Regions from separate parts of the Streptomyces sp. NPDC001903 genome, predicted to be linked through region 2. Evidence: riboswitches for the same ligand, from Rfam matches in the RefSeq annotation. Region 2 holds a riboswitch; each other region holds the start of a gene.
What was found. Region 2 has a riboswitch for cobalamin ahead of cobN (cobaltochelatase subunit CobN). Riboswitches for the same ligand answer to the same signal wherever they lie in the genome.
Positions count from the first base shown of each region.

Region 1: linked by a shared signal. The riboswitch ahead of ACFYZS_RS02820 (energy-coupling factor ABC transporter permease) and the one ahead of cobN (cobaltochelatase subunit CobN) in region 2 are both predicted to bind cobalamin.
Region 3: linked by a shared signal. The riboswitch ahead of metE (5-methyltetrahydropteroyltriglutamate--homocysteine S-methyltransferase) and the one ahead of cobN (cobaltochelatase subunit CobN) in region 2 are both predicted to bind cobalamin.

Region 1 is NZ_JBIASZ010000001.1:607,459-617,192, reverse strand. It holds gene gcvH (glycine cleavage system protein GcvH) at 1-352, shown strand, start outside; gene glyA (serine hydroxymethyltransferase) at 370-1,626, shown strand; gene ACFYZS_RS02850 (L-serine ammonia-lyase) at 2,060-3,442, shown strand; gene ACFYZS_RS02845 (hypothetical protein) at 3,752-4,099, opposite strand; gene ACFYZS_RS02840 (hypothetical protein) at 4,110-4,646, opposite strand; gene ACFYZS_RS02835 (hypothetical protein) at 4,866-5,171, shown strand; gene ACFYZS_RS02830 (SsgA family sporulation/cell division regulator) at 5,369-5,776, shown strand; gene ACFYZS_RS02825 (hypothetical protein) at 5,894-6,394, shown strand; cobalamin riboswitch at 6,465-6,689, shown strand; gene ACFYZS_RS02820 (energy-coupling factor ABC transporter permease) at 6,718-7,419, shown strand; gene ACFYZS_RS02815 (energy-coupling factor ABC transporter substrate-binding protein) at 7,425-7,805, shown strand; gene cbiQ (cobalt ECF transporter T component CbiQ) at 7,809-8,558, shown strand; gene ACFYZS_RS02805 (energy-coupling factor ABC transporter ATP-binding protein) at 8,555-9,376, shown strand; gene ACFYZS_RS02800 (PadR family transcriptional regulator) at 9,414-9,734, shown strand, end outside.
Region 2 is NZ_JBIASZ010000030.1:26,805-36,538, reverse strand. It holds gene ACFYZS_RS38515 (germacradienol/geosmin synthase) at 1-1,500, opposite strand, end outside; gene cobN (cobaltochelatase subunit CobN) at 1,742-5,350, opposite strand; cobalamin riboswitch at 5,383-5,520, opposite strand; gene cobG (precorrin-3B synthase) at 5,659-6,975, shown strand; gene ACFYZS_RS38500 (precorrin-8X methylmutase) at 6,972-7,619, shown strand; gene ACFYZS_RS38495 (precorrin-2 C(20)-methyltransferase) at 7,616-9,127, shown strand; gene ACFYZS_RS38490 (hypothetical protein) at 9,149-9,734, opposite strand, start outside.
Region 3 is NZ_JBIASZ010000003.1:172,908-182,641, reverse strand. It holds gene ACFYZS_RS07550 (VOC family protein) at 1-110, opposite strand, end outside; gene ACFYZS_RS07545 (CsbD family protein) at 217-414, opposite strand; gene ACFYZS_RS07540 (subtilase-type protease inhibitor) at 577-1,002, opposite strand; gene ACFYZS_RS07535 (oleate hydratase) at 1,488-3,053, shown strand; cobalamin riboswitch at 3,159-3,314, shown strand; gene metE (5-methyltetrahydropteroyltriglutamate--homocysteine S-methyltransferase) at 3,500-5,824, shown strand; gene ACFYZS_RS07525 (short-chain fatty acyl-CoA regulator family protein) at 5,902-7,326, opposite strand; gene aceA (isocitrate lyase) at 7,698-8,987, shown strand; gene aceB (malate synthase A) at 9,116-9,734, shown strand, end outside.

The sequences.
Region 1 (9,734 bases), on a different contig from region 2:
GGAGCACGAGTGGCTGTCGGACGCCGAGGACGGCGTCGCGACGGTCGGCATCACGGAGTTCGCGGCCAACGCGCTCGGTGACGTCGTCTACGCCCAGCTCCCCGCCGTCGGCGACACGGTGACCGCGGGCGAGACCTGCGGCGAGCTGGAGTCGACCAAGTCCGTCAGCGACCTGTACTCCCCCGTCACCGGCGAGGTCGTCGAGGCCAACCAGGACGTCGTGGACGACCCGGCGCTCGTGAACACCGCTCCGTTCGAGGGCGGCTGGCTGTTCAAGGTGCGCATCGCGGAGGAGCCGGCCGACCTGCTCTCCGCCGAGGAGTACGCCGCGCTCACCCACTCCGACAACTGACACCCCAGGGGTTCCTGATGTCTGTTCTCAACACCCCCCTGCACGAGCTCGACCCCGACGTCGCCGCCGCCGTCGACGCCGAGCTCGCCCGCCAGCAGTCCACCCTGGAAATGATCGCGTCGGAGAACTTCGCTCCGGTCGCCGTCATGGAGGCCCAGGGCTCGGTCCTGACCAACAAGTACGCCGAGGGCTACCCGGGCCGCCGCTACTACGGCGGCTGCGAGCACGTCGACGTGGTCGAGCAGATCGCGATCGACCGCATCAAGGCGCTGTTCGGCGCCGAGGCCGCGAACGTCCAGCCGCACTCCGGTGCGCAGGCGAACGCCGCCGCGATGTTCGCGCTGCTGAAGCCGGGCGACACGATCATGGGCCTGAACCTGGCCCACGGCGGTCACCTGACCCACGGCATGAAGATCAACTTCTCCGGCAAGCTCTACAACGTGGTCCCGTACCACGTCGACGAGACCGGCGAGGTGGACATGGCCGAGGTCGAGCGCCTCGCCAAGGAGTCCAAGCCGCAGCTGATCGTCGCCGGCTGGTCCGCCTACCCGCGCCAGCTGGACTTCGCCGCCTTCCGCCGCATCGCGGACGAGGTCGGCGCGTACCTGATGGTCGACATGGCGCACTTCGCCGGCCTGGTGGCCGCGGGCCTGCACCCGAACCCGGTGCCGCACGCCCACGTCGTCACCACCACCACGCACAAGACCCTCGGCGGTCCGCGCGGCGGCGTCATCCTGTCGACGCAGGAGCTGGCCAAGAAGATCAACTCCGCGGTCTTCCCGGGCCAGCAGGGCGGTCCGCTGGAGCACGTGATCGCGGCCAAGGCGGTCTCCTTCAAGGTGGCGGCCTCGCCCGAGTTCAAGGAGCGCCAGGAGCGCACCCTGGAGGGCGCGAAGATCCTCGCCGCCCGCCTGGTCCAGGACGACGTCAAGGCCGTGGGCGTGGACGTCCTCACCGGCGGCACCGACGTGCACCTGGTCCTGGTCGACCTGCGCAACTCGGAGCTGGACGGCCAGCAGGCCGAGGACCGCCTCCACGAGGTCGGCATCACGGTCAACCGGAACGCGATCCCGAACGACCCGCGGCCCCCGATGGTCACCTCGGGTCTGCGGATCGGCACGCCGGCGCTGGCCACCCGCGGTTTCGACGCCGAGGCCTTCACCGAGGTCGCCGAGATCATCGCGCAGGCGCTGAAGCCGGCGTACGACGCCGAGGACCTGAAGGCGCGCGTCTCGGCGCTCGCCGCGAAGTTCCCGCTGTACCCGACGCTCTAGGCGCCGGTCTGGAAGGGCCCGGCCTTGTCTCGCACAGGGCCGGGCCCTTCCCATGAGCACGTACCGGACACCGGCACCGGCACGGCCCCGCCCCTGCCGGCCGCGCCGGCAGTCGCGCCGGTGCCGTCCCGCGGGCGCGCGGGGGCGTCCAGGCCCACTCCGCCGGGCTGCCAGGACCCGGCCCCATCCTGGAGACGGCCGCGCCCCGAGGCCGCCGGCCCCGTCCCGGAGCGGGAACGTGACCTGACCCACGCCCAACCGCAACCTCGCGCACCCGGTCCGGGAGACGAACCGTTCACTTCGCCGCGTTAAGCTCGGCTGTCGGACAAAATCCGAACAATCACCCCTCCTGAAGCTCCCGAACCGCCCGAACCGCCCGCACCACCGCTCCTGCCCCCTCCCACCCCACGAGCAGACAAGGGAGTCCGCCACCGTGGCCATCTCCGTCTTCGACCTCTTCTCCATCGGCATCGGCCCCTCCTCCTCCCACACGGTCGGCCCGATGCGGGCCGCCCGCATGTTCGTGACCCGGCTGAAGAAGGACGGCGTCCTCGCCCAGACCGCGGCGGTCCGGGCGGAGCTGTACGGATCCCTCGGCGCGACCGGCCACGGCCACGGCACGCCCAAGGCGGTGCTGCTGGGCCTGGAGGGCCACTCCCCCCGCTCGGTGAACGTGGAGAGCGCCGACGACGAGGTGGAGCGCATCCGCAAGACGGGCCGCCTGCGCCTGCTCGGCACCGAGATAGGGAGCGCGCACGAGATCGCCTTCGACGAGCCGAGCCAGCTGATCCTGCACCGCCGCCGGTCCCTGCCGTACCACGCGAACGGCATGACGCTCTTCGCGTACGACGCCGCGGGCGCCCCGCTGCTGGAGAAGACGTACTACTCGGTCGGCGGCGGCTTCGTGGTGGACGAGGACGCGGTCGGCGAGGACCGGATCAAGCTCGACGACACGGTGCTGAAGTACCCCTTCCGCAGCGGCGACGAGATGCTGCGCATGGCCCGGGAGAGCGGGCTGTCGATCTCCGCGATGATGCTGGAGAACGAGAAGGCCTGGCGCACCGAGGAGGAGATCCGCGAGGGCCTGTTGGAGATCTGGCGGGTCATGCAGGCGTGCGTCGCGCGCGGCATGTCGCGCGAGGGCATCCTGCCGGGCGGCCTGAAGGTCCGGCGCCGGGCCGCGAACACCGCCCGCAAGCTCCGCTCCGAGGGCGACCCGCAGGCGCTGTCGATGGAGTGGATCACCCTCTACGCGATGGCCGTGAACGAGGAGAACGCGGCCGGCGGCCGGGTGGTCACCGCCCCGACGAACGGCGCCGCGGGCATCATCCCGGCGGTCCTGCACTACTACGTGAACTTCGTGCCCGGCGCCGACGAGGAGGGCGTGGTCCGCTTCCTGCTGGCGGCGGGCGCCATCGGCCTGCTCTTCAAGGAGAACGCCTCGATCTCCGGCGCCGAGGTCGGCTGCCAGGGCGAGGTCGGCTCGGCCTGCTCGATGGCGGCGGGCGCCCTCGCCGAGGTCCTGGGCTGCACCCCGGAGCAGGTGGAGAACGCGGCCGAGATCGGCATGGAGCACAACCTGGGCCTGACCTGCGACCCGGTCGGCGGCCTCGTCCAGATCCCGTGCATCGAGCGCAACGGCATGGCGGCGGTCAAGGCCGTCACCGCGGCCAAGATGGCCATGCGTGGCGACGGCAACCACAAGGTCTCCCTCGACAAGGTCATCAAGACCATGAAGGAGACCGGCGCCGACATGAAGATCAAGTACAAGGAGACCGCCCGCGGCGGCCTGGCGGTCAACGTCATCGAATGCTGACGCACCGCTGACCCGAAACACGACGAAGCCCTGTCAGGCAATAGCCGACAGGGCTTCGTCGTGGTCCGCTACCGCCGTACGTCCTTCAAGGATTCAGGCGCCCACATCACCGGTCATCCCGGAGTGTTCGAAGGTACGTGACCAGGTCTTCGGCCGGGACCTCGATCCAGGTGGTCCCGGGTCCACCAACCGCCATGACCTGGTAGCGCTCCCCGGCCACTTCCTTCACGAGGAACCGGCGACTGCCTCCGTCCAGCGGATCCACCCGAAGGCGGACGACGCCATGCGTGACGGTGGGGAAGAGTTCCCTCAGCCCGTCAATTCGCCAATTCTCATGAACTCAAATTTCGCCTCGAAGTCATCGAGGGAAATTCCTTCACGCCACGCAGAGACGGCCTCCACGAGCAGTCCGACTTCACCCGTCGACCCAGTCGCCCAGGTGAACCCCGGAATATGGATACCGATCAGGAACAATCGCTCGTCGGCTGCGAGACCGACCGACAGGACACCCCTGCCGGTCTCGATACTGACGACGGTGGAGGCAGAACCCACCGGCCCGATGTCGCACCCGTGCAGCGCAGCGGCCTCTTCCATGGCAGCCCCGAGGCCGCCGGAAGCGACCGAGTCCGGGTACAAGTCGTCCAGCCACGTATCCACGTTCCACCCCTCAGCAGTTGCAGTGCGGGAACGCGCCGCCCTTGAGGGGTTCCAGCGCTCCTCGCAGTGTCGATGGATCCGTCATGTGCGTAGCGGCATCCAAGGACATACCTCCGGCCCCGTTCGGGGAATACCACTTGATGGAATCCCAGGAGCGCTGACCGCAGCGAAGCCTTGGTGAAGCAGTCCCGGGGTCGTCGTAGCCGATGAGGTCGACGACCTGGCCGATGAGCTGGTCGCGCTTCTTCTTGGCCTTGGTGACCGTCGCGTTGGCCGCATCCAGATCGCTGCCGTCCGGCTCGGAATCGTCGCGCCACAGCGGAGGAGATACGCGGCTCTCGGTCCACTCCCCATCGGAGCCGCAATCGCCGGAGCACGAGATCAATCCGAACTCTGGTAGGCGAATGTGGACGTTCCACCGGTGGTGACGCGGGTGATGGAAAACCCGCGCGGCGCACCGCAGGTGCGGGCGTTGCCCAGGCACCCCGCCCTGGCTGTTCGACTGCAACGGCTCCGACGCCCAGCGGTGGACCAACACCAGCCTCAACGCGGCTCCCCTCCCGGTACCCGCACCCTGACGTCCCGGTTCGCCGGTTCATTGAGGTTTGCGGGGAGTTGATCACGCTTGAGGGCGAACCCTCCGCTCCGGGCTGGTTTCTCGATGATCACATGCGCCATGGTGATCACGTGACGTCGCGGCCACACCCCCCGGCGGTCGGCCAACCGCCTTGGACCGCAGCCTTTTTGTGTACTGGAGGACTTCATCATGGCAAGCAACCGCAGCATCCGCGTCCTGGCGGCTGTCGCAGCGCTCCCCTTCGCCGTCGCGCTCTTCACGGGCACGGCCCAGGCCGACAACGGAGCCGGTGCGGGCGTCTCGTCCAACGCCGCCGTCGGGGAGATCCTCGGCAGCGGGGTCGCGGGCGGCAACCTCGGCAACTCCTCCACCACCCAGCAGATCGCCACGGGCTCCGGGGCGTCCAACCAGGGCAACGGCGCCCAGGCCAACGGCGCCGGCTTCACCGCCATCGGGCAGTCCAACGACTCGTTCGTGTTCAACCCCGTCCCGTAGCGGACCGGTCACGCTGTGGCCCGCCCTCCCCCCGGAGGGCGGGCCCTTCGCGTTCCCCCTCCCCTTCCTGTGAGAAGAGGGGCCCAGCGGCCCCCGCGGTCGGGACCTTCGGCCCGCGGGCGCGGCCGGAGGGTGGGCTAGCTTGCCCGAGAGGGCCGCGAGCGCCCCGGCGGGGACACGAGAGAGAGGCGCAGCGCATGGACGGCATCGAGTACCGCGTCCTCCCGCTCCGGCTGGAGGCCGCGCCCGAGCCCGTGCCGGTGTGCGGGGCCTTCACCTACCGCCGCGACCGGCCCTACGAGCTGGCGCTCGACTTCCGGGGCGCCGGGATGCACCTGGCGCACTGGGTGTTCTCCCGGGACCTGCTGCTCGACGGGGAGACCCGCGCGACGGGCGAGGGGGACGTCCGGGTGTGGCCGCGCTGGCAGGGCGGGGAACCGCGGGTCTTCCTCGCCTTCACCAACGGTGCGCAGAGCTGCGTGGTGTCCGCCCGGGCGAAGGACGTACGGGTGCTGTGCCGGCGGCTGGTCGCGCTGGTGCCGCGGGGCGAGGAGCGGCGGCACTACGACCTCGACGCCGAGCTGAGCACCCTCCTGCCCCGGTAGAGCCCCATCTGAGAGGCTTTCTTTTGGTTTGGTGCGTTTTGGGTGCAACCATGAGCCTGCCGGGAGCGTCCTCGGCAGTGACACCGGTCCCCGTCTCCGAAGAATCAGGGGGACGTCATGAACCACCTCCGCCACCGGCGGCTCGTGGCCCTCGCCACAGGTGCGCTGCTCACCGCCGGGATCACCCTCGCCGCGCCGGCCTCCGCCGCCGTCCGGCCCACGCCGCTCGTCGTGAACGCCCGCTGGGGCGGACACTGCACGTACGACCGCATCGTCATCGACCTGCGGGGGTACGTCCCCCAGGCCACGGTCACCCGCGTTCCCCGGCTGGTCCACGACGGGTCCGGCGCGCCGGTCCCGCTGGCCGGGAAGCACTTCCTCCAGATCCGACTGCACCCCGCCGAGGCGCACGACCGCGCGGGCGACAGCACGTACCGCGGACCGAAGCTGGTCAAGATCCATCTGCCGCGACTGAAGGGCCTCGCCCTGACCGGCGACTTCGAGGGGTACGTGACCTTCGGCGCCGCCTTCGACGGCAAGCCCTCCTACCGCTCCTTCACACTGCACGCGCCCGAGCGGTTCGTGCTGGACGTCGCGCACCGCGACGTGTGCCGCTGAGGGCCGGGCGGGCGGGCGCCCCCGGGCGCCCCGGCGTGCGCGCCGGGTTGGTACAGGTCCGTCCGTCCGACTAGGGTCAACGGGCCTTGGTGTTCGGGAAACCGGTGGGAAACCGGTGCGGCCCTCGCCACTGTGAACGGGAAGTCCGGCTCCACTCTCCCCCAGACTCCGTCCGGGAGGTGCCCCCATCGGGAAGCCACTGGGCGGAGCGGAAGGATCCGCGCCGCCCGGGAAGGCGGAGCCAGGGCATCAGCACCCGTGAGCCAGGAGACCGGCCGGGGCGCGTTGTCCATCCACGAGGTGCTGGAGAGGTCTCCCCACTCATGCATATAGCCGAGGGGTTCCTACCCCCTTTGCACGCGGTCGCCTGGGGCGCCGCGTCCGCTCCCTTCGTCGTCCACGGTGTCCGCGCCCTCACCCGTGAGGTGAAGGCGAACCCGGAGAGCACGCTGCTGCTCGGCGCGTCCGGAGCGTTCACTTTCGTCCTGTCCGCCTTGAAGATCCCTTCCGTGACGGGCAGTTGCTCGCACCCCACCGGGACCGGACTCGGGGCCATCCTGTTCCGGCCGCCGATCATGGCGGTGCTCGGCACGATCACCCTGCTCTTCCAGGCACTGCTGCTGGCGCACGGCGGGCTGACCACCCTCGGCGCGAACGTCTTCTCGATGGCGATCGCCGGGCCGTGGGCCGGGTACGGGGTCTACCTGCTGCTGAAGCGCTTCGACGTCCCCCTGATGGTGACCGTCTTCTTCGGCGCCTTCTTCGCCGACCTGGTCACCTACTGCGTGACCTCCGTGCAGCTGGCGCTGGCCTTCCCGGACCCGGCTTCCGGGTTCCCGGGCGCGCTCGCGAAGTTCGGGGGCATCTTCGCCGTGACCCAGATCCCGCTCGCGGTGAGCGAGGGGCTGCTGACGGTGCTCGTGATGCGGCTGCTGATGCAGTCGAGCAAGTCGGACCTGGTCCGGCTGGGCGTGGCGAAGCTGAGCGGGCGCGGCGGGCAGAGCGAGCGGAAGGCGGCGGTCTGATGGGGATGAGCCGGAACGCGAAGATCAACTCCCTGCTGCTGCTCCTGGTGGCGGCGCTGGCGGTACTGCCGATCGCGCTCGGGATGGGCGAGGGCAAGGAGGAGCCGTTCACGGGCGCCGACGCGCAGGCGGAGTCGGCGATCACCGAGCTGAAGCCGGACTACGAGCCGTGGTTCTCGCCGCTGTACGAACCCCCCTCCGGGGAGGTGGAGTCGGCCCTGTTCGCCCTCCAGGCGGCGCTGGGCGCGGGCGTGCTCGCGTACTACTTCGGCGTCCGCAAGGGCCGCCGCCAGGGCGCTGCGCTCGCCGCCGCCGCGGGCCCTGCGGACACCGCCGGGGCGTCCGCTGCCGCCGGGGCGGCCGACACGGCCGCCGCGGAGTCGTAGGCGGTGCTGCCGATCGACGTGGCCGCGCACGGGAGCCGGTGGCGGCGCCGGCATCCGCTGGAGAAGGCCCTGCTGGGGCTCGGGCTGACGGTCACGGCCGTGTGCCTGCCGCCCTGGCCCGGCGGGCCGCTGGTCGCCGCCGCCACGCTCGCCGTGCTGCTCGGCCCGGCCGGCGTGGCCGGGCGGCAGCTGTGGCGGGCCTTCAGGATCCCGCTGGGCTTCTGCTTCACCGGCGCGCTGCCGCTGCTGGTCGCCGTCGGCGGGCCGGCCGGGTTCGTCTCGCTCGCGCCCGACGGCCCCCGGCATGCGGCGGAGCTGCTGCTGCGGACCTCGGCGGCCTCCCTCGGCGTGCTGCTGTTCGCCTTCACCACGCCCGTCTCGGACGTGCTGCCCCGGCTGGTCCGGGCCGGGGTCCCGGCGCCGGTGGTGGACGTGGCCCTGGTCATGTACCGCATCGGCTTCCTGCTGCTGGACTCGATGGCCCAGGTACGGCGCGCCCAGGCGGCCCGGCTGGGCCAGTCCGGGCGGGCGGCGGTATGGCGTTCGCTCGCCGGGCTCGCCGCGACCTCCTTCGTACGGGCCTTCGATCGCGCGGCGCGGCTCCAGGACGGCCTGGCCGGGCGCGGCTACAACGGCGCGCTGCGGGTCCTCGTACCCGAGGCGGCCCTGTCCTGGCGGTTCCTGGCGGCCTCGGGGGCACTGCTGGCGGCCCTGATCACCCTGACCCTCACCCTGAAGGGGCTCTACCTGTGAACCCGTTGGTGGAACTGGCCGGCGCCGGCTACGCGTACGAGGACGGACCCGCGGTCCTGGCCGACGTGGACTTCTCCATCGCCGAGGGCCGGGCGCTGGTCCTGCTGGGCCGCAACGGCAGCGGCAAGACCACGCTGATGCGGCTGCTGAGCGGGGGCCTGCGGCCCGGCTCGGGCGCGCTGCGCCTCGACGGCGCGGCGGTCTCGTACGACCGGGCGGGGCTGATCCGCCTGCGCACGGCGGTGCAGCTGGTGGTCCAGGACCCGGACGACCAGCTGTTCGCGGCCTCGGTGGAGCAGGACGTCTCCTTCGGCCCGATGAACCTGGGGCTGGCGGCGGAGGAGGTGCGCGCCCGCGTGGACTCGGCGCTCGCCGCGCTGGACATCACGGCGCTGCGGGACCGGCCGACGCACCTGCTCTCGTACGGCCAGCGCAAGCGCGCGGCGATCGCGGGGGCGGTGGCGATGGCTCCGCGGGTGCTGATCCTGGACGAGCCGACGGCGGGGCTCGACCCGGACGGGCAGGAGCGCCTGCTGGACGTCCTGGCCCGGCTGCGCGCGGCCGGCACCACGGTGGTCATGGCCACGCACGACGTGGACCTGGCGGTCCGCTGGGCCGACGACGCGGCGGTCCTGACCCCGTCGGGCATCCGCACGGGCCCGGCGCAGACCCTCCTGTCGGATCCGGAGCTCCTGGCCGCGGCCGGTCTGCGCCAGGCCTGGTCCCCGGCGGTGACGGCCCTCCTGCGCGCCCACGCCCTGCTGCCCCCGCACGCCCCGGGCCCGAAGACCCCGGAGGCCCTGGCCGCTTGGCGGTAGCCGTGTCCGCGGCCCGCCGCATCCCTAGGATGGCGGCATGTCGCTGCCGCACGCCATCCTCACCGCCCTGATGGAGAAGCCCTCGTCGGGGCTGGAGCTGACGCGGCGGTTCGACAAGTCGATCGGGTACTTCTGGTCCGCGACGCACCAGCAGATCTACCGCGAGCTCGGGCGGCTGGAGGAGGCCGGACTGATCCGGGCGCTGCCCAGCGAGGTGCCCGTACGGGGGCAGAAGAAGCAGTACGAGGTCCTGGACGCGGGCAGCGCCGAGCTCGCGCGGTGGGTCGGCGAGCGCCAGGACCCGAAGGCCGTCCGGGATCCGCTGCTGCTGCGGATCCGGGCCGCGGCCGTGGTGGGG
Region 2 (9,734 bases):
GGCCGGATCGACCGGGATCATGGAGATCAGCCGGTCGGTCGCCGCCCGCGCGGCTCCCGGGGACTTCGAGCCGGCGAACACCCTGGGGTAGTAGTCGTCCGCGTACGTGCCCCAGGTCAGCCACTGCGAGCTCAGGCACAGGGCCTCCGCCGTCGCGTCGGGGTCGATGCCCGCCGCGCACAGGGCGAAGTCCATGCCGACCAGCTTGTCCTCGTCCCAGATGTCGGAGCCGGGGTCGCCGGGCTGCGGCTCCAGCAGGCCCATCTCCCGGGACCAGCGCACGACGTCGCGGCGGGCCAGGTCCAGGTGCGGGCTGAGGGTGAGCGGGAAGGGCAGGGAGAAGTCGGGCAGCAGCGAGGGGCCCACCTTGCGGAACGGCACGTGCGTGAAGCTGCGCCGGCGCAGCTCCATGGCCCGGGGGACGAGGAGCGAGCGCAGGTCGAGGGCGGCGGTGCCCGGTCCGGTGGGCAGGAAGGGCAGCGTGAGCGGGGCGGCCGCCGCGCCGCCCCCGGCCTCCTGGTTCATGTAGCGGCTGGAGACCATGTGCCATTCGTGGCCGCCGGACTGCCAGTCCTGCAGGCCCTTCGCGTAGGCGAGTACGGACGCCATCTCGACGGGGTCGAGGCCGTGCCGGGCGGCGAGCGCGGGGACCTCGGCGAGGGCCGTGTACTCGAACTGCTGGAGCCGCGAGGTCAGCAGGTCGTTCGACAGGTCGGCGGCCTCCTGGGTGGTGCAGTCCAGGAAGGTCTCCAGGACCAGGACGGCGTTGGAGAGTTCGCCCTCCTGCTCCACCTCGCGCTGGTAGCTGAAGATGTCGTTGCGGATGTGCACCGCGTCGGAGAAGGCGTCGCGGAGCACTTCGAGCGGGCGCGCGTGCGCGACGCGCGCCGGCACCTCGGCGCAGACGTACTCGACCAGCCCGGCGGACCAGGGGGCGCCGCCGACCTTGCGGCGCATCTCGATGTATTCGAGCGGGTTGGCCACCCGGCCGATGTTGATGTTGTGGAGCTCCCACATCGACTCGTCGAGGAGGTTCCGCGTGGACTCGGAGAACCGTTCCCTCCAGTCCATGGACATCGCGGGCACGGTCCGCGACCACAGGTCCTTCAGGCCCGCCTCGACCGGGTTCGTCGGTTCGGGGAACCCGTCGGCGAGGTCCATCGGCATGAAGGCGGCCAGCCCGTCGAGGTACTTCTTGGCGCCCTCGCGGTCCTGGGTGCGCTTGTAGACCTCCAGGAAGTGATCGTCGAAGAAGAAGACCCACACGTACCAGTCGGTGACCAGATCGAGCGCGTCGGCGCCGCAGTCGGGGTGGGTGTAGGAGCACAGCAGCGCGTAGTCGTGCGAGTCGAGGTCCCGCTCGTCCCAGACGCCGGACCCCTCCAGCATCCCGAAGCCGCGGGCCCACCGCTTGGTGTGCGCTCGCGCGGTCTCCAGGTGGGGATTGAGGCGCGCCGGATACGGCACGTAGAAATCCGGCAGTTGAAACGGCTGTGTCACGGCGGGCTGGACCTTTCGTCCGGGGCGCGGGGGCCCTTGCCTGCGGCCCCCCGCACGAGATCAGCAGGGCCCTACCCCTTTCGCCGCCGGGACAAGGAGGAGTTCACCGCTTCAGGTGACGCGCGAGCCGTTTTGGGCCGCAGGTGCCTCGTGGGGGATACGCGCACGGCAAAAGCCGTCCTCCTCGCCCACGGCGGGGGCGAGGAGGACGGCTCGGCAGGTGCGGGCGCCGCGGAGCGGACTACTCCGAATCGGCCTCGAGGTTGCCTTCCGTGTCCAGGTAGACCTGGCGCAGGGATTCGAGGATCCGGGGGTCCGGCTTCTCCCACATGCCGCGGGACTCGGCCTCCAGGAGGCGTTCCGCGATGCCGTGCAGGGCCCAGGGGTTGGCCTCCTCCAGGAAGGCGCGGTTGGTCGGGTCCAGGACGTACGTCTCCGTCAGCTTGTCGTACATCCAGTCCGCCACCACGCCCGTCGTGGCGTCGTAGCCGAAGAGGTAGTCCACCGTCGCGGCCAGCTCGAAGGCGCCCTTGTAGCCGTGGCGGCGCATCGCCTCGATCCACTTCGGGTTCACCACGCGGGCGCGGAAGACGCGGGACGTCTCCTCCACCAGCGTGCGGGTCTTGACCGTCTCCGGGCGGGTCGAGTCGCCGATGTACGCCTCCGGGGCCGTGCCCCGCAGCGCGCGGACCGTGGCCACCATGCCGCCGTGGTACTGGAAGTAGTCGTCCGAGTCGGCGATGTCGTGCTCGCGGGTGTCCGTGTTCTTCGCGGCCACCGTGATCCGCTTGTACGCCGTCTCCATCTCCTCGCGCGCCGCCCGGCCCTCCAGGCCGCGGCCGTACGCGTAGCCGCCCCAGACCGTGTAGACCTCCGCGAGGTCGGCGTCCGTACGCCAGTCGCGGGAGTCGATCAGCTGGAGGATGCCGGCGCCGTACGTGCCCGGGCGCGAGCCGAAGATACGGGTGGTCGCGCGGCGCTCGTCACCGTGGACGGCCAGGTCGGCCTGCGCGTGGGCCCGGACGAAGTTCTCCTGCGCGGGCTCGTCCAGCCCCGCCGCCAGTCGTACCGCGTCGTCCAGCAGGCCGATGACGTGCGGGAAGGCGTCGCGGAAGAAGCCCGAGATGCGCAGGGTCACGTCGATGCGGGGGCGGCCCAGCTCGTCGAGCGGGATCGGCTCCAGGCCGGTGACGCGGCGCGAGGCCTCGTCCCAGACCGGGCGGACGCCCAGCAGGGCGAGGGCCTCGGCGACGTCGTCGCCGGAGGTGCGCATCGCGCTCGTGCCCCACAGCGACAGGCCGACGGAGGCCGGCCACTCGCCGTTGTCCGTGCGGTAGCGGGTGAGGAGCGAGTCGGCCAGTGCCTGGCCCGTCTCCCACGCGAGGCGGGAGGGGACGGCCTTCGGGTCGACGGAGTAGAAGTTCCGGCCCGTGGGCAGGACGTTGACCAGGCCGCGGAGGGGGGAGCCCGAGGGACCCGCCGGGACGAAGGCGCCGTCCAGCGCGCTCACCACGTGCGCGATCTCGTCCGTCGTGCCGGCCAGGCGCGGGACGACCTCGCGGGCCGCGAAGTCCAGGACCGCCGCGACGTCCGCGGAGTGGTCCGCGGCGACCGTGGCCACCGCCTCCGGCGCCCAGTCGGCGTCCTCCATCGCCTGGACCAGCGCGCGGGCCGCCTCCTCCGCCTCGTCGGCGGTCGTCCGGGTGGCCGCGGACTCGTCCAGGCCGAGCGCCTCGCGCAGGCCGGGCAGGGCCGTCGTGCCGCCCCAGATCTGGCGGGCGCGCAGGATCGCGAGGACCAGGTTGACCCGGGCGTCGCCGGTCGGAGCGCCGCCCAGGACGTGCAGACCGTCGCGGATCTGGGCGTCCTTGACCTCGCACAGCCAGCCGTCGACGTGCAGCAGGAAGTCGTCGAATCCGTCGTCGTCCGGACGCTCCTCCAGCCCCAGGTCGTGGTGGAGCTTCGCGGCCTGGATCAGCGTCCAGATCTGTGCGCGGATCGCCGGAAGCTTCGCCGGGTCCATCGCGGAGATCTGCGCGTACTCGTCCAGGTGCTGCTCCAGGCGTGCGATGTCGCCGTACGACTCCGCGCGCGCCATCGGGGGCACCAGGTGGTCGACCAGCGTCGCGTGCACGCGGCGCTTGGCCTGGGTGCCCTCGCCCGGGTCGTTGACCAGGAACGGGTAGATCAGCGGCAGGTCGCCGAGCGCCGCGTCGGGCGCGCAGGCCGCCGACAGGCCGGCGTTCTTGCCCGGCAGCCACTCCAGGTTGCCGTGCTTGCCCAGGTGGATCATCGCGTCGGCGCCGAAGCCGCCGTCCTGCGCGCTCGCCTGGATCCAGCGGTACGCGGCCAGGTAGTGGTGCGAGGGCGGCAGGTCCGGGTCGTGGTAGATCGCGATCGGGTTCTCGCCGAAGCCGCGCGGCGGCTGGATCAGGATGAGCAGGTTCCCGCGGCGCAGCGCCGCGAGGACGATGTCGCCCTCCGGGTTGGCCGAGCGGTCCACGAACATGTTGCCCGGGGCCTCGCCCCAGTGCTCCTCGACGCTGCCCCGCAGCTCGGCGGGGAGCTCGGCGAACCACCGCTTGTAGTCGGCCGCGGGGATCCGGACCGGGTTGCGGGCCAGCTGCTCCTCGGTCAGCCAGTCCTGGTCGTGGCCGCCGGCCTCGATCAGGGCGCGGATCAGCTCGTCGCCGTCGCCCGAGACCAGGCCCGGGATCTCCTCGACGGGGCCGAAGTCGTAACCGCCCGCGATGAGCGTGCGCAGCAGCTCCACGGCGCTGGCCGGGGTGTCGAGGCCGACCGCGTTGCCGATGCGGGAGTGCTTGGTCGGGTACGCGGACAGGACGAGCGCGATCTTCTTGTCGCGGCGCTCGATGTGCCGCAGCCGGGCGTGCCGCACGGCGATGCCGGCGACGCGGGCGGCGCGCTCGGGATCGGCCACGTACGAGGGCAGTCCGTCCTCGTCGAGCTCCTTGAAGGAGAACGGGACCGTGATCAGGCGGCCGTCGAACTCGGGCACGGCGACCTGCGTCGCGGCGTCGAGCGGGGACAGGCCCTCGTCGTTCTCCTCCCAGGCGCTGCGCGAGCCGGTCAGGCACAGGGCCTGCAGGATCGGCACGCCGAGGGCGGCGAGCGCGCCCGCGTCCCAGGACTCGTCGTCCCCGCCGGCCGAGGCGGTGGCGGGCTTGGTGCCGCCGGCCGCGAGCACCGTGGTGACGATCGCGTCCGCCGACTCCAGTTCGGCGATCAGCTCCGGCTCCGGGCTGCGCAGGGAGGACACGTACAGCGGTACGGGCGTCCCGCCGGTCTCCACGATGGCGTCGCACAGCGCGTGCACGAAGGCGGTGTTGCCGCTCATCTGGTGGGCGCGGTAGTACAGCACGGCGATGCGCGGGCCGTACGGGCGCACCGGGGTGCGCTCCAGCGGGCCCCAGGTGGGCGCCGCGGCGGGCGGCTCGAAGCCGTGGCCGGTGAGCAGCACGGTGTCGGACAGGAAGCGGGCCAGCTGGTCGAGGTTGGCGGGGCCGCCGTGGGCGAGGTAGCCGTGCGCCTCGGCGGCGATGCCGATCGGGACCGTCGAGGCCTCCATCAGCTGGGCGTCCGGGGCCTGTTCGCCGGTGAGGACGACCACCGGGCGGGTCTGGGTCGGCGCCAGGAGCAGGTCGAGCCCGTCCTGCCAGGCGCGCAGCCCGCCGAGGAGGCGTACGACGACCAGGTCGACGCCGTCGAGCAGGGCGGGGAGGTCTTCGAGGGGAAGGCGGGAGGGGTTCGCGAACCGGTACGGCACGGGGCCGTCCGCGGCGCGGGCGCTGAGCAGATCGGTGTCGGACGTCGACAGCAGCAGGATCATGCGGCGGCATGCCTTCCTCGGGGTTTCCGCGCCCCGGGCAGTGAGGACAGCGGGAGTTCCTGACTCACCCGGCGGATCGCTCCGCGGGTTCACAGTGGCGGGACCGCGCCGGATTCGCACCGGGCTTCCTCCCAGCGGGCCACGTGGCTCCGCCGGTGGTCATCTTAGGTGGCGTTCTCCCTGGCCGGGAGTGGGGGTGTCCGACGCCCGCGGAGCGGATCGGGGCAGGTCGGGCGGAGGGTGGGGCGCGGGGGCGGGTGGTGACGGACACAGGCCGGGGTCGGGCAATCGTGGGTATGCTCGCCGCCATGCCGCCCCAGCCCCCTTCCGCCGCATCGCGGGACGAACCGGTCATACGTGACCGCGGTGACGCCTGCCCCGGTGCGCTGCGGCTGCACGCGGCGGACGACGGGCACCTGGCCCGGATCCGGATACCCGGCGGGATGCTCGACGCGGGCGCGGCCCTGCTCCTGGCCGATGCGGCGGACCGGCTCGGCGACGGGCACATCGACCTCACCTCGCGGGGCAACGCGCAGCTGCGCGGGCTCGGTGCGAGCTGCGGGGGCGAGCTGCAGGGCGTGCTCGTACGGGCCGGGCTGCTGCCCGCGCCCACCCACGAGCGGGTCCGCAACATCGTCGCCTCGCCGCTGACGGGCCTGGACCGGCGGGCGCTGCCCGACGTCGCGCCCTGGGTGGCGGAGCTGGACCGGCTGCTGTGCGCGAGCGCGCCGGCGGCCGGGCTGTCCGGGCGCTTCCTGTTCGCCCTCGACGACGGCCGCGGGGACGTCACCTCGCTCGACGCCGATGTGAACCTGGCCGCCGCCGGGGACGGGGACCGGGCCCTGCTGTGGACGGCCGACCCGGCGGACGCCCTGCTGGTGGCCGCCGCCGACGGTCCGCGGGCCGCGCTCGCGGCCGCCGGGTACTTCCTGGACGCCGTCCGCCGGGCCGGTACCCGGGCCTGGCGGGTGTCGGAGCTTCCTGCCGAACAGGCCATGCTTTCCGAGGAGTTGGCTGCACGACTCGCCGCCTCCGGTATCCCGGCCGCCGTCGTACGGGACCGCGCCGCCCCGAGCGGACCGCCCCCCGAGCCGGGTGTGGTCGAGGGCCCCGAAGGCGCCGCCGCGCTCAGCGTGTTCGCGCCGCTGGGCCGCCTCACCACCGCCCAGTGGCGCCGGCTGGCCGGGCTCACGGGCCGGCTCCGCCTGACCCCTTGGCGCGGGATCGTCGTCCCCGGCCTGCCCGCCGGAGCCGCCGCGGGCGCGCTCGCCGAGCTCGCCGCGGCCGGGCTCGTGACCGCTCCCGGCGATCCCTGGCGGTCCGTCACCGCCTGTACCGGGAAGCCGGGTTGCGCGAAATCCCGCGCGGACGTACGCGCCGACGCGCGCGCCGTCGTGGTGCAGGCGGCACCGGGCACCCGCCCGCTGCCCGTGCACTGGTCCGGCTGCGAACGCCGGTGCGGGCACCCCCGCGGCACCGCCTGGGCCGACGTGGTCGCCACCGCCGACGGGTACGACCTGACCGCGACCGGCCGCGCCCCGCTCCGGGGCGTCCCGGCCTCCGAACTTCCCGCGGCCCTCGCGGCCGTACGCCGTACCACCTCCCACGACGCAGCGAAGAAATGAGCGAGTACACAGTGTTCGAGTACGAGAAGGACGGCGCGGCGATCTACCGCCAGTCCTTTGCCACGATCCGCGCCGAGGCGGACCTCTCCGGGCTGCCCGCCTCCGTCGCCCAGGTCGCGGTGCGCATGATCCACGCCTGCGGAATGACCGACCTGCCCCAGGACCTCGGCTACACCCCGGACGTCGTGCTCCGCGCGCGGGCCGCGCTGCACGCCGGCGCGCCGATCCTCTGCGACGTGCAGATGGTCGCCAGCGGTGTCACCCGCAAGCGGCTGCCCGTGGACAACGAGGTGATCTGCACCCTGTCCGACCCGGCCGTCCCGGCCCTCGCCGCCAAGATGGGCACCACGCGCAGCGCCGCCGCCCTCGAGGTCTGGCGCGACCGCGGCCTGCTGGAAGGCTCCGTGATCGCCGTCGGCAACGCGCCGACCGCCCTGTTCCGGCTGTTGGAGATGATCGAGGAGGGCGCCCCGCGCCCCGCCGCCGTCATCGGCGTCCCGGTCGGCTTCATCGGCGCCGCCGAGTCCAAGGACGCGCTCGCCGCCCACGCCTCCGGGCTCGACCACCTGATCGTGCGCGGCCGGCGCGGCGGCAGCGCCATCGCGGCCGCCGCCGTCAACGCGATCGCGAGCGAGGAAGAATGAGCACCGCAGCCGGCACCGGTACCGGAAAGCTGTACGGCGTCGGGCTCGGCCCCGGCGACCCTTCCCTCATGACCCTGCGGGCCGTCGAGGTCATCGCCGAGGCCGATGTCGTCGCGTACCACAGCGCCCGCCACGGCCGCTCGATCGCCCGCTCGATCGCCGCGAAGCACCTGCGCGCCGACCACGTCGAGGAGCCGCTGGTCTACCCGGTCACCACCGAGACCACCGACCACCCCGGCGGCTACCAGGGCGCGATGGAGGAGTTCTACGAGGCCTCCGCCGCCCGGCTGGCCGCGCACCTGGACGCCGGGCGGACCGTCGCCGTGCTCGCCGAGGGCGACCCGCTCTTCTACGGCTCGTACATGCACATGCACAAGCGGCTCGCCGACCGCTACGAGGCCGAGGTGATCCCCGGCGTGACCTCGGTCAGCGCCGCCGCGGCCCGCCTGGGCACCCCGCTCGTCGAGGGCGAGGAGGTGCTGACGATCCTGCCCGGCACCCTGCCCGAGGAGGAGCTCACCGCCCGCCTCGCCGCCACCGACTCCGCCGTCGTGATGAAGCTCGGCCGCACCTTCCCCGCCGTGCGCCGGGCCATGGAGGGCAGCGGCCGCCTCGCGGAGGCCCGGTACGTGGAGCGCGCCACCATGGAGGGGGAGCGGACCGGCGTCCTCGCCGACACCGACCCCGACAGCGTCCCGTACTTCGCCGTCGCCGTCGTGCCCAGCCGCATCGGCAATCCGGGCAGCGTGCCGTCCGGCCCCGGCGAGGTCGTGGTCGTCGGCACCGGCCCGGCCGGGCCGCTCTGGCTCACCCCCGAGACGCGGCGGGCGCTGGCCGACGCCGAGGTGCTCGTCGGGTACACCACGTACCTGGACCGGGTCCCCGCCAAGCCGGGGCAGGTCCGGCACGGCTCCGACAACAAGGTGGAGTCGGAGCGCGCCGAGTTCGCGCTCGACCTGGCCCGCCGCGGCAAGCGCGTGGCCGTGGTCTCCGGCGGCGACCCGGGCGTCTTCGCCATGGCCACCGCCGTCCTGGAGGTCGCCGGGCAGCCCGAGTACAAGGACGTGCCCGTACGGGTCCTGCCGGGGGTGACCGCCGCCAACGCGGCAGCCGCCGCGGCCGGGGCCCCGCTCGGCCACGACTACGCCACCATCTCCCTCTCGGACCGGCTCAAGCCGTGGGAGGTCATCGCGGAGCGGCTGCGCGCCGCCGCGGCGGCGGACCTGGTGCTCGCCCTGTACAACCCGGGCTCGCGCAGCCGGACCTGGCAGGTCGCCCAGGCCAAGGAGCTGCTGCTGGAGCTGCGTTCGGAGCAGACCCCGGTGGTCGTCGCCCGGGACGTGGGCGGCCCGGAGCAGTCGGTCCGCGTCCTCGCGCTCGGCGAACTGGAGCCCTCCGAGGTGGACATGCGCACGATCCTGCTGATCGGCTCCTCGCAGACCCAGGTCACCGAGCGCCCGGACGGCTCCCGCGTGACGTGGACCCCGCGCCGCTATCCGGAGGCCTGACCGCCGGGCCGGGCGGCGTTCTCAGCACTGCCAGAGGAACGCCGCCCGCCCGCAAGGTGCGCAGACGTGCGCATAGGCTCTGCCGGAGCCGAAGTTGGGAGCGGTGAGGGGGTCGGGACCCTCCTCCAGCTGGGCGATGAACTCCATCGGGGCGCCGCAGCCCGTGCAGTCGGGCGTCTCGTCGTACTGGAGCCAGTCGGGGGTGCCGCCGAGCCGGCCGAGCGCCTCGTTCGCGGGGCGCCCGCTCCGCTCTGACCAGGCCTTGGCGGCGAGCCGGTACTCCGGCTCGTCCACCGTGACGCGCTCGACGGTGCGGACCGCCCCGAGCTGCCGGACGTCCTCGTCGTCCTCGTCGCTGTCGTCGTCCCCGTCGTCCCCGTCGTCCTCGTCGCTCCCGTCGGCCTCGGCGGCGGGGAGCGCGGGCAGCGGTACGGGAACCAGCCCGTCCGGCGGGAAGAGGTACGCCCTGTTGCCGCCGGCCGTCGCACTCCACTCCGCGCACGTGCCCGGGGCGTTCGCGCACATGAAGACGGCGAGGACCCCGCGCCCGCCGTCGAGGACCAGCTGCGCGATGAACCCGAGCGGCCCGGAACAGGCCGTGCACGTG
Region 3 (9,734 bases), on a different contig from region 2:
TCGCCGGGGGCCGGCCCCGCCGTGGCACCGAGCAGTTCGGCGTAGAACTGTGCCAGCAGCTCGGGCTCGGCGCTGTCCAGGACGAGAACGGCTGTCTTGGGTACGGTCATGCACCCCGTGTGCCCTGTGTCGGCGCCCGTACACGGTGCGTGCCGGACGCGGACGCGGCGCGGCCCCGCGGCGCGTAGGCGCCGCGGGGCCGCGTCTTGGCGGGTGTCAGGTCCTGTCGCGCTTGTCGCGCAGCGAATCCTGGATGCCGCGGGCGCGCTCCTCGGTCTCGTGCGCGACTTCCTTCGCCTTGCCCTTGGCCTGGTCCATCTTGCCCTCGGCCTTCATCCGGTCGTTGCCGGTGACCTTGCCGACGGTCTCCTTGGCCTTGCCCTTGGCCTGGTCCATCTTTCCCTTGTCAGCCACGGTGAACTCCTTGGTGTGAGGGTCTCAACGTTGCTCAAACTAGGCGAAACCGGACTGTCACGCACGGCGGGACCGGCAGTTGCGCGAACGGGCCTCCCGTCCGGCCGGGGGCGGCGGCGCCTGCGGCGGGCGCCGGCGTACGGGCGCCACGACCCGGTGGCGTCAGAACGCGTAGACCGGGTTGCCGTTCAGGGTCGCGGACATGGCACAGGCGTTGGAGAAGGTGTGCTTCCACGCGACGTGGGCCCCGCGCCACACGCCGTCCGCGGTGACGGTGACGGGGTCGTAGTGCATCGGGCAGGCCCGGTCCGGGTTCGGCGCGGCCAGCAGGCGGTTGAACTCGCCGCCGGTGGCGTTGAGGGCGTCGCACGCGGCCCGGGGGGCGGGGTGCGTGCCCTCGGCGGCGTAGGCGCAGCTGAGGGTGGTCGCCCGCAGGACCGTACCGGTGGCGGCGTCGTCCCCCTGGGTGATGGTGAAGACCATCGCGGAGGGGGCGTACAGGCTCTCGGGGCTCGCCTCCGCCACACCCGTGGCGCCGGCGAGACAGAGGAGAGCGGCGGCGGAGACGGTGGCTAAGCGGTGACGCATGAGAAGACTCTCTTTCGATTCGAAGGTGATTTGACCAGCTACGGCTTTCATGTAGCGCTCAACTTGGGCCGAGCCTGCCAGACATGAAGGCTTGCCGCACATCGGCGGTCGATTTACGGACAGTTCGTTCGGATATCGGTTAAGCGAGGTGAGTTCGCCCAGCTCGGGCCGGGTGCCCGCAGGCCCACGCCGTGCGAGGGCGCGCCGCATCGACCGGCGTGACGCCGCCTCCCGTACCTCCTGCCCAGGTGGCGGCCACTCACGGTTCACCGGACGTCCCACCAGGGTGACCGGATCGATGCGGTGCCACCCGCGGATCCGCCTCGCCGCCGTCCGGGACGAAGGCCGGCGGGCCGCGGAACCACCGGCGCCTCCCCAATGGCGCACCCGGATTGCGACCGCCCCGCGGCGGGTGGTGGGCTGGCGGGGGTGATCGCGCGGCCGACCGGGGCCGACACGCGGCCCCCGGCGAGCGGAGACGCGTCGTGGCCAAGGCCTATCTCGTGGGTGCGGGCATCGCTTCCCTGTCGGCGGCGGCGCTGCTGATCCGGGAGGGCGGGTTCGCGGGCGGGGACATCACCGTCCTGGAGGCCGGCAACCGCACCGGCGGAAGCCTCGACGCGGCGGGCGATCCGGAGACCGGCTACACCATGCGCGGCGGGCGGATGTTCGAGCTGCACTTCGAGTGCACCTACGACCTGCTGCGCTCGATCCCCTCGCTGGACGCGCCGGACGTCTCGGTCACCGAGGACACCTTCGCCTTCCACGAGGACTTCGCCTGGAACGACAAGGCCCGCCTCGTCGACGGCGCCGGCCGCCGCGTCGACACCCGTTCCATGGGCTTCTCCGAGCGCGACCGGCTCGACCTGGTCGCGTGCGTGGCGACCCCCGAGTCGCGCCTCGACGGCAAGCGCATCTCCGACTGCTTCGCCCCGGAGTTCTTCACCACCAACTTCTGGTACATGTGGTGCACGACCTTCGCCTTCGAGCCCTGGCATTCGGCGATCGAGTTCCGGCGCTACCTCAACCGGTTCGTCCACCTGTTCAAGACCTTCGACACCATGTCCGGGATCTACCGCACCCGCTTCAACCAGTACGACTCGATCGTGCGCCCGCTCCAGGCCTGGCTGCGGGGCGAAGGTGTCACCTTCTCGATGAACACCACGGTCACCGACGCCGAGTTGGCCGAAGGCGAGGGCATCACCGTCACCTCCCTCACCTGTACGCGCGACGGCAGGACCGAGCGGATCCCCGTCGCCGCCGAAGACCTGGTGTTCGTCACCAACGGTTCGATGACCGCGAACTCGACCCTCGGATCCACCGACACCGCCGCCGTGGCGGACACCTCCGGCCCCGACGCCTCGTGGCGCCTGTGGCACGCCCTGGCGGCCAAGCGCCCGCACCTCGGCGACCCCTCGGTGTTCGACTCCTGCGTCAAGGACTCCACCTGGGGGTCCTTCACCGTAACCACCAAGGACCCGACCTTCTTCAAGGCCATGGAGGAGTTCTCCGGCAGCGAGGCCGGCAAGGGCGGGCTGATCACCTTCAAGGACTCGGCCTGGCTCCTCACCATCGTCCTCAACCACCAGCCGCACTTCCACGAACAGCCCGAGGACACCTACGTCTGGTGGGGCTACGCGCTGTTCCCGGACGCGCCCGGCGACCACGTGGGCAAGACGATGGCCGAGTGCACGGGCCGCGAGATGCTGACCGAGGTGCTGGGGCACCTGCGCCTCGCGCAGAGCGAGCAGATCCTCGAGTCGTCCGTCGTACGGCCGGCCCTGATGCCGTACATCACCAGCCAGTTCCTGGTCCGCAAGGCCGGCGACCGACCCGAAGTCGTCCCCGAGGGATCCACCAACCTGGCCTTCATCGGCCAGTACGCCGAAGTCCCCGACGACGTGGTGTTCACCGTCGAGTACTCGGTGCGCACCGCCTGGACCGCCGTGGCGCGACTGCTCGGCCTGGACCGGCAGCCCCCGCCGGTCCACAAGGGCGGCCACGACCCCAAGGTCCTGCTCGAAGCCCTGCACACCATGCACCGGCACTGATCCTCCGGGCGTCCGCATCGCGGACGCGGCTCGCCGGGGAGCGATCACGCCCCCTAGGGTGGCCGGTGCAGCTGGTTCGCCCCGTCCGCCAGGCGGGATGCGTCGTAAGAGGGAACCCGGTGGGAATCCGGGACTGCCCCGCAGCGGTGAGCGGGAACGACCGCCGTCATACGCACTGGGACCGGACAACGGTCCTGGGAAGCGACGGCCAGTAGGTGTCCGCCTCGACAGAGGCCGGCGTGCCCGCGAGTCCGAAGACCTGCCCGTTGCCCGCACGCGGACGATTCCCCGTGCGGAAATCCCGGTGACCTCGTGGGCGGGTCGGCGTACACGGCGAGCGGCACCTGCGGTGTTTCCCCCGCGGCGTGCTCCGCGCGCTCTGTCGTTCCTTCGCGTCCGCGTCCCCCACCGGGGTGTTCAGGACACATCTCGCGAAGGAGAGTTCCGTGACAGCGAAGCCCGCAGCCGCGGCAGCACGAGCCACCGTGTACGGCTACCCCCGCCAGGGCCGGGGCCGCGAACTGAAGAAGGCCGTCGAGGGCTACTGGAAGGGCCGCGTCAGCGCAGACGCCCTCCGGGAGACCGCGGCCGGCCTGCGCCGTTCGAACTGGCGGCAGCTGGCCGACGCCGGCATCACCGAGGTTCCGACCGGCGACTTCTCGTACTACGACCACGTCCTGGACACCAGTGTCATGGTCGGCGCCGTCCCCGAGCGGCACCGCGCGGCGGTCGCCGCCGACGCCCTCGGCGGCTACTTCGCGATGGCCCGCGGCACCCAGGACGTCGCCCCGCTCGAAATGACCAAGTGGTTCGACACGAACTACCACTACCTGGTCCCCGAGCTCGGCCCGGACACCGTCTTCACCGCCGATTCCACGAAGCAGGTCGCCGAACTGCGCGAGGCCCTCGCGCTCGGGCACCCGGCCCGCCCGGTCCTCGTCGGCCCCGTCACCTACCTCCTCCTGGCCAAGCCCGCCCCCGGCGTGGCCGCCGACTTCCAGCCGCTGACCCTGCTCGACCGGCTGCTGCCCGTCTATGCCCGGGTCCTCGCCGACCTGCGCGCCGCCGGCGCCGAATGGGTGCAGCTGGACGAGCCCGCCCTGGTCCAGGACCGCACCCCGGCCGACCTGAACGCCGCCGCCCGCGCCTACCGCGAGCTCGGCGCGCCGGCCGACCGGCCCAAGGTGCTCGTCGCCTCGTACTTCGACCGGCTCGGGGACGCCCTCCCGGTGCTGGCCGCGGCGCCCGTCGAAGGCCTCGCCCTCGACTTCACCGGCGGCGGCGCCGCGAACCTCGCGGACCTCGCCGCGGTCGGCGGACTGCCCGGCAAGCGCCTGGTCGCCGGAGTGGTCGACGGCCGCAACATCTGGATCAACGACCACCAGAAGTCCCTGACCACCCTCGCCACCCTCTTGGGCCTCGCCGCCCGGGTGGACGTCGCCGCGTCCTGCTCCCTCCTGCACGTCCCGCTCGACGCGAGCGCCGAACGCGACATCGACCCGCAGATCCGCCGCTGGCTCGCCTTCGCCCGCCAGAAGACCTCCGAGATCGCCACCCTGGCCCGCGGACTCGCCCAGGGAACCGACGCCATCGCCGCCGAACTCGCCGCCAACCGCGCCGACCTGGCCTCCCGGGCCGCCTCCGCCATCACCCACGACCCCGCCGTGCGCGCCCGTACCGCCGCGATCACCGATGCCGACGCGCGGCGCTCGCAGCCCTACGCGCAGCGGACCGCGGCCCAGCGCGCCCTCCTCGGGCTGCCCCTGCTGCCGACGACGACCATCGGCTCCTTCCCCCAGACGGACGAGCTGCGCACCGCGCGCGCCGACCTGCGGGCGGGCCGCCTCGACGCCGCGGGCTACGAGGAGCGGATCAAGGACGAGATCCGCGAGGTGCTCGCCTTCCAGGAGAAGACCGGCATCGACGTCCTGGTGCACGGTGAGCCCGAACGAAACGACATGGTGCAGTACTTCGCGGAGCGGCTCACCGGCTACCTGGCCACCCGGCACGGCTGGGTCCAGTCGTACGGCACCCGCTACGTCCGGCCCCCGGTCCTGGCCGGGGACGTCTCCCGCCCGGAGCCGATGACCGTGCGCTGGACCACGTACGCCCGGTCACAGACGGCCAAGCCCGTCAAGGGCATGCTGACCGGCCCGGTCACGATGCTCGCCTGGTCCTTCGTACGGGACGACCAGCCCCTCGGGGACACCGCCCGCCAGGTGGCCCTCGCCCTGCGCGACGAGGTCGACGACCTCGAAGCCGCGGGCACTTCGGTCATCCAGGTCGACGAACCCGCCCTCCGGGAGACCCTGCCGCTGCGCGCGGCCGACCACGCGGAGTACCTCGCCTGGGCCACCGAGTCCTTCCGGCTCAGCACCAGCGGTGTCCGGCCGGACACCCAGATCCACACGCACATGTGCTACGCGGAGTTCGGCGACATCGTCCGGGCCATCGACGACCTCGATGCCGACGTCATCAGCCTGGAGGCGGCCCGCTCCCACATGCAGGTCGCCGGCGAACTGGCCCGGCACGGCTACCCGCGTGAGGCCGGACCGGGCGTCTGGGACATCCACTCCCCGCGCGTCCCGAGCACCGGGGAAGCCGCCGCCCTGCTCCGCAAGGGGCTCGCGGCCATCCCCGCCGAACGGCTCTGGGTCAACCCGGACTGCGGGCTGAAGACCCGCGGCTGGCCCGAGACCCGAGCCTCGTTGGAGAACCTCGTCGCGGCCGCGCGTGCCGTGCGCGCGGAGCTCACGGCCGACAACTCCTGACGCAGGAGTCCCGGGTCGGACGCCCGCCGGGCGTCCGACCCGGGCCCGGGAGGGCTTCTGAGGGGGGAGGCCGCGGCTCACTGCGCGCGGTCGGCGACCTGGTACGGGACGAACGTGCTGGAGTTCTCGTCGACGGCGAGCGGACGCCCCAGCGGCGGTACCGCGCGCTGCGGGCAGTCCAGGCGTTCGCACAGCCGGCAGCCCATGCCGATGGGCGTGTCGGCCGAGGTGTTGTCCAGGTCGAGGCCGTCGGAGTAGACGAGCCGCGAGGCGTGCCGGATCTCGCAGCCCAGCCCGATCGCGAAGGTCTTGCCCGGTTCCCCCCAGCCGCCGCGGTGCCGGGTGACGGCGCGGGCGGTCCACAGGTGGCGCTGCCCGTCGGGCATGGCGGCGACCTGGACGTGGATCCGGCCCGGGGCGGCGAAGGCCTCGTAGATGTTCCACAGCGGGCAGGTGCCGCCCGCCCGGGAGAAGTGGAACCCCGTCGCGGACTGCCGTTTGGACATGTTCCCGGCACGGTCCACGCGCACGAAGGAGAACGGAACCCCGCGCAGCATGGGTCGTTGGAGGGTGCTCAGGCGGTGGCAGACCGTCTCGTACCCCAGTCCGAACCGGTCGGTGAGCCGCTCGATGTCGTAGCGGAATTCCTCGGCGGCGCTGTGGAAGGCGCGGTACGGGAGGATCAGCGCGGCGGCGAAGTAGTTGGCGATGCCGATCCGGGCCAGGCCGTGTGCGGTGGACCCGGCCGGGAAGTCCTGCGACGCGCACCGGTCGAGCTCGTCGGCGTGCTCCAGCAGGGCGAGCTGCGTCGCCATCCGGAAGGCCTGCTGCCCCGGCCGCAGCCGGGCGGACAGGTGCAGCGTCCGGCCCCGTTCGTCGTAGTGGTGCAGCCGGTCGCAGTCGGCGCTCACCCGCACCCCGTGCGCGTCGGCGAGCCGCGCGGACAGGACCCGCACCACCTCGCCGGGGCGGATCCGGATCGCGCGGGCCAGTTCCTCGGCGGCCGAGTCGGTGTCGTGGAGGTAGTTCTGGCGCCGGTAGAAGAACTCCCTGATCTCCTCGTGCGGGGAGCGCGGCACGGCTCCCGCGGCGCCACCGGCACCCGGTACCGCGTCGCGCCCGTCCTGCGTCCCGGCCAGGCTCTCGGCCAGCAGCTGGGACCGCCGGCCGAGGTCCAGCAGCACCCGGGCGACCGCCGGCATCCGCGAGGCCAGCTCGGCGAGGTCGGAGGCGGAGACCCGGGCCTCGGCGACCTCCCCGGCCAACGCCTCGCGCAGGTCCGCGACGAGCCGGCTGGTGTCCCGCTCCGAGAAGAAGCCCGGATCGACCCCGAAGGCCTCCGTCAGCCGCAGCAGCACGGGAACGGTGAGCGGGCGGGAGTCGTGCTCCATCTGGTTCAGGTAGCTGGGCGAGATCGCGAGCACCCGGGCCAGATCGGCCTGGCTCATCCGCCGTTCCTCGCGCAGCCTGCGCAGCCGCGCGCCCGCGTACGTCTTGCTCACCGAACCTCCGTGGTGCTGCGGAGCCGCCTGCGCGCAGAGCCGCATCGGACGGCCTTCGCATCCTTGGCAAAACTGCGCGGGAAGATGCGCAGAACTTAGCACGCGTCCAGGATTGATGGCACTGGGTGTCACTGCGAGAGTCGTCCTGCGGCCCGCCGGACCAGGCGGCACGGATGGAACCAACAGGACCCGATTCACGCCCTGATATCGGCAATCCCGGCAGGCTCCACCGCGTGGTGCGGCAACATTGCTCAGCTCGTTCCACACGAGGAACGGCGGGCCGCGATCTCATTCATGGCACCTGGTGCCAACACTTCGCACCTATGACGTGCGGGGGCTTTCCCAAGCGACTCATGGAGACGGTGACGGTCATGGCAGACACGACGAACACGACGGCGGCGGCAGCGGACCTCGCCGAGCGCTGGGCGAGCGACCCGCGCTGGGCCGGCATCGAGCGGACGTACTCCGCCGAGGACGTGGTCCGCCTGTCGGGCAGCGTCCGCGAGGAGCACACCCTGGCCCGGCGCGGCGCCGAGCGCCTGTGGCGACAGCTCCACGAGCGGGACTACGTCCACGCGCTCGGCGCCCTCACCGGCGGCCAGGCCGTCCAGCAGGTCCGGGCCGGGCTCCAGGCGATCTACCTCTCGGGCTGGCAGGTGGCCGCCGACGCCAACCAGGCCGGTCACACCTACCCGGACCAGAGCCTCTACCCGGTCAACTCCGTTCCCCAGGTGGTCCGCCGGATCAACAACGCGCTGCTGCGCGCCGACCAGATCGCCACCGCCGAGGGCGGCACCGACACGACGGACTGGCTCGCCCCGATCGTCGCCGACGCCGAGGCCGGCTTCGGCGGTCCGCTGAACGCCTTCGAACTCACCAAGGCGATGATCGCGGCGGGCGCGGCCGGCATCCACTACGAGGACCAGCTCGCCTCCGAGAAGAAGTGCGGCCACCTTGGCGGCAAGGTCCTCGTCCCCACCGCGCAGCACATCCGTACGCTGAACGCGGCCCGCCTGGCCGCGGACATCGCGGACACCCCGACGCTGATCATCGCCCGTACCGACGCGCTCGCGGCCACCCTGCTGACCAGCGATGTCGACGAGCGCGACGCCGAGTTCTGCACCGGTGAGCGCACCGCGGAGGGCTTCCACCGCGTCCGGGGCGGCATGGCCCCGGTCATCGCCCGCGGCCTCGCGTACGCCCCGTACGCCGACCTGATCTGGGTGGAGACCGGCACCCCGGACCTGGAGCAGGCCCGCGAGTTCGCCGAGGCGATCCACGCGCGGTACCCGGACCACATGCTGGCCTACAACTGCTCGCCCTCCTTCAACTGGAAGGCGGCCCTGGACGACGACCAGATCGCCAAGTTCCAGCGTGAGCTGGGCGCCATGGGCTACCGCTTCCAGTTCATCACCCTCGCCGGCTTCCACTCCCTCAACCACGGCATGTTCGACCTCGCCCGCGGCTACGCCGAGCACGGCATGACCGCGTACGTGGACCTCCAGGAGCGCGAATTCGCCGCACAGGCGCAGGGCTTCACCGCGGTCAGGCACCAGCGCGAGGTCGGCACCGGCTACTTCGACCTGGTCTCCACCGCCGTCAACCCGGCCTCGTCCACGACCGCGCTCGCCGGCTCCACCGAGGAGGAGCAGTTCCACTAGGCCGCCTCGGGGCGGGGTGCCCGCGTACGCACCACCCGGGCACCCCGCCCGGCCCGCGTCGTCCCGTGATCCCCGAGGGCCGGAGACCCGCCTCCGTCCTGCCCCGCCCTCTCCCGGAGGAGACCCGCATGTCCACCCACGCACCCACCCGCCGCGTCGAGGTCCTCGGAACGCCGGGCGACCGCCACGAAGAGATCCTGACCCCCGGGGCCCTGGAGTTCATCGGCCTGCTCGACGCCGCGTTCGCGGACCGCCGCCTGGAGATCCTCAAGGAGCGACGGCGCCGCTCGGGCCACCTCGCCGGCGGCACCCCGCTCGATTTCCCGCTCGCCACCCACGCCGTCCGCACCGACCCCGACTGGCGGGTGGCGCCCCCGGCACCGGGGCTCACCGACCGGCGGGTCGAGATCACGGGCCCGCCGAACCGGCGGATGGCCGTGAACGCGCTCAACTCCGGCGCCAAGGTCTGGATGGCCGATTTCGAGGACGCCACCTCCCCCACCTGGGACAACGTCATCGAGGGCCAGCTCACCCTGCTCGACGTCATCGAACGGCGCATCGACTTCACCACCCCGGAGGGCAAGGAGTACCGCCTCGGCGGGCAGCTCGCGACCATCATGGTCCGCCCGCGCGGCTGGCACCTCCTCGAAGAGCACCTGGAGATCGACGGCCGGCCCGTCCCCGCCTCGCTGGTCGACTTCGGCCTCTACTTCTTCCACTGCGCGCAGCGGCAGATCGACGCCGGCC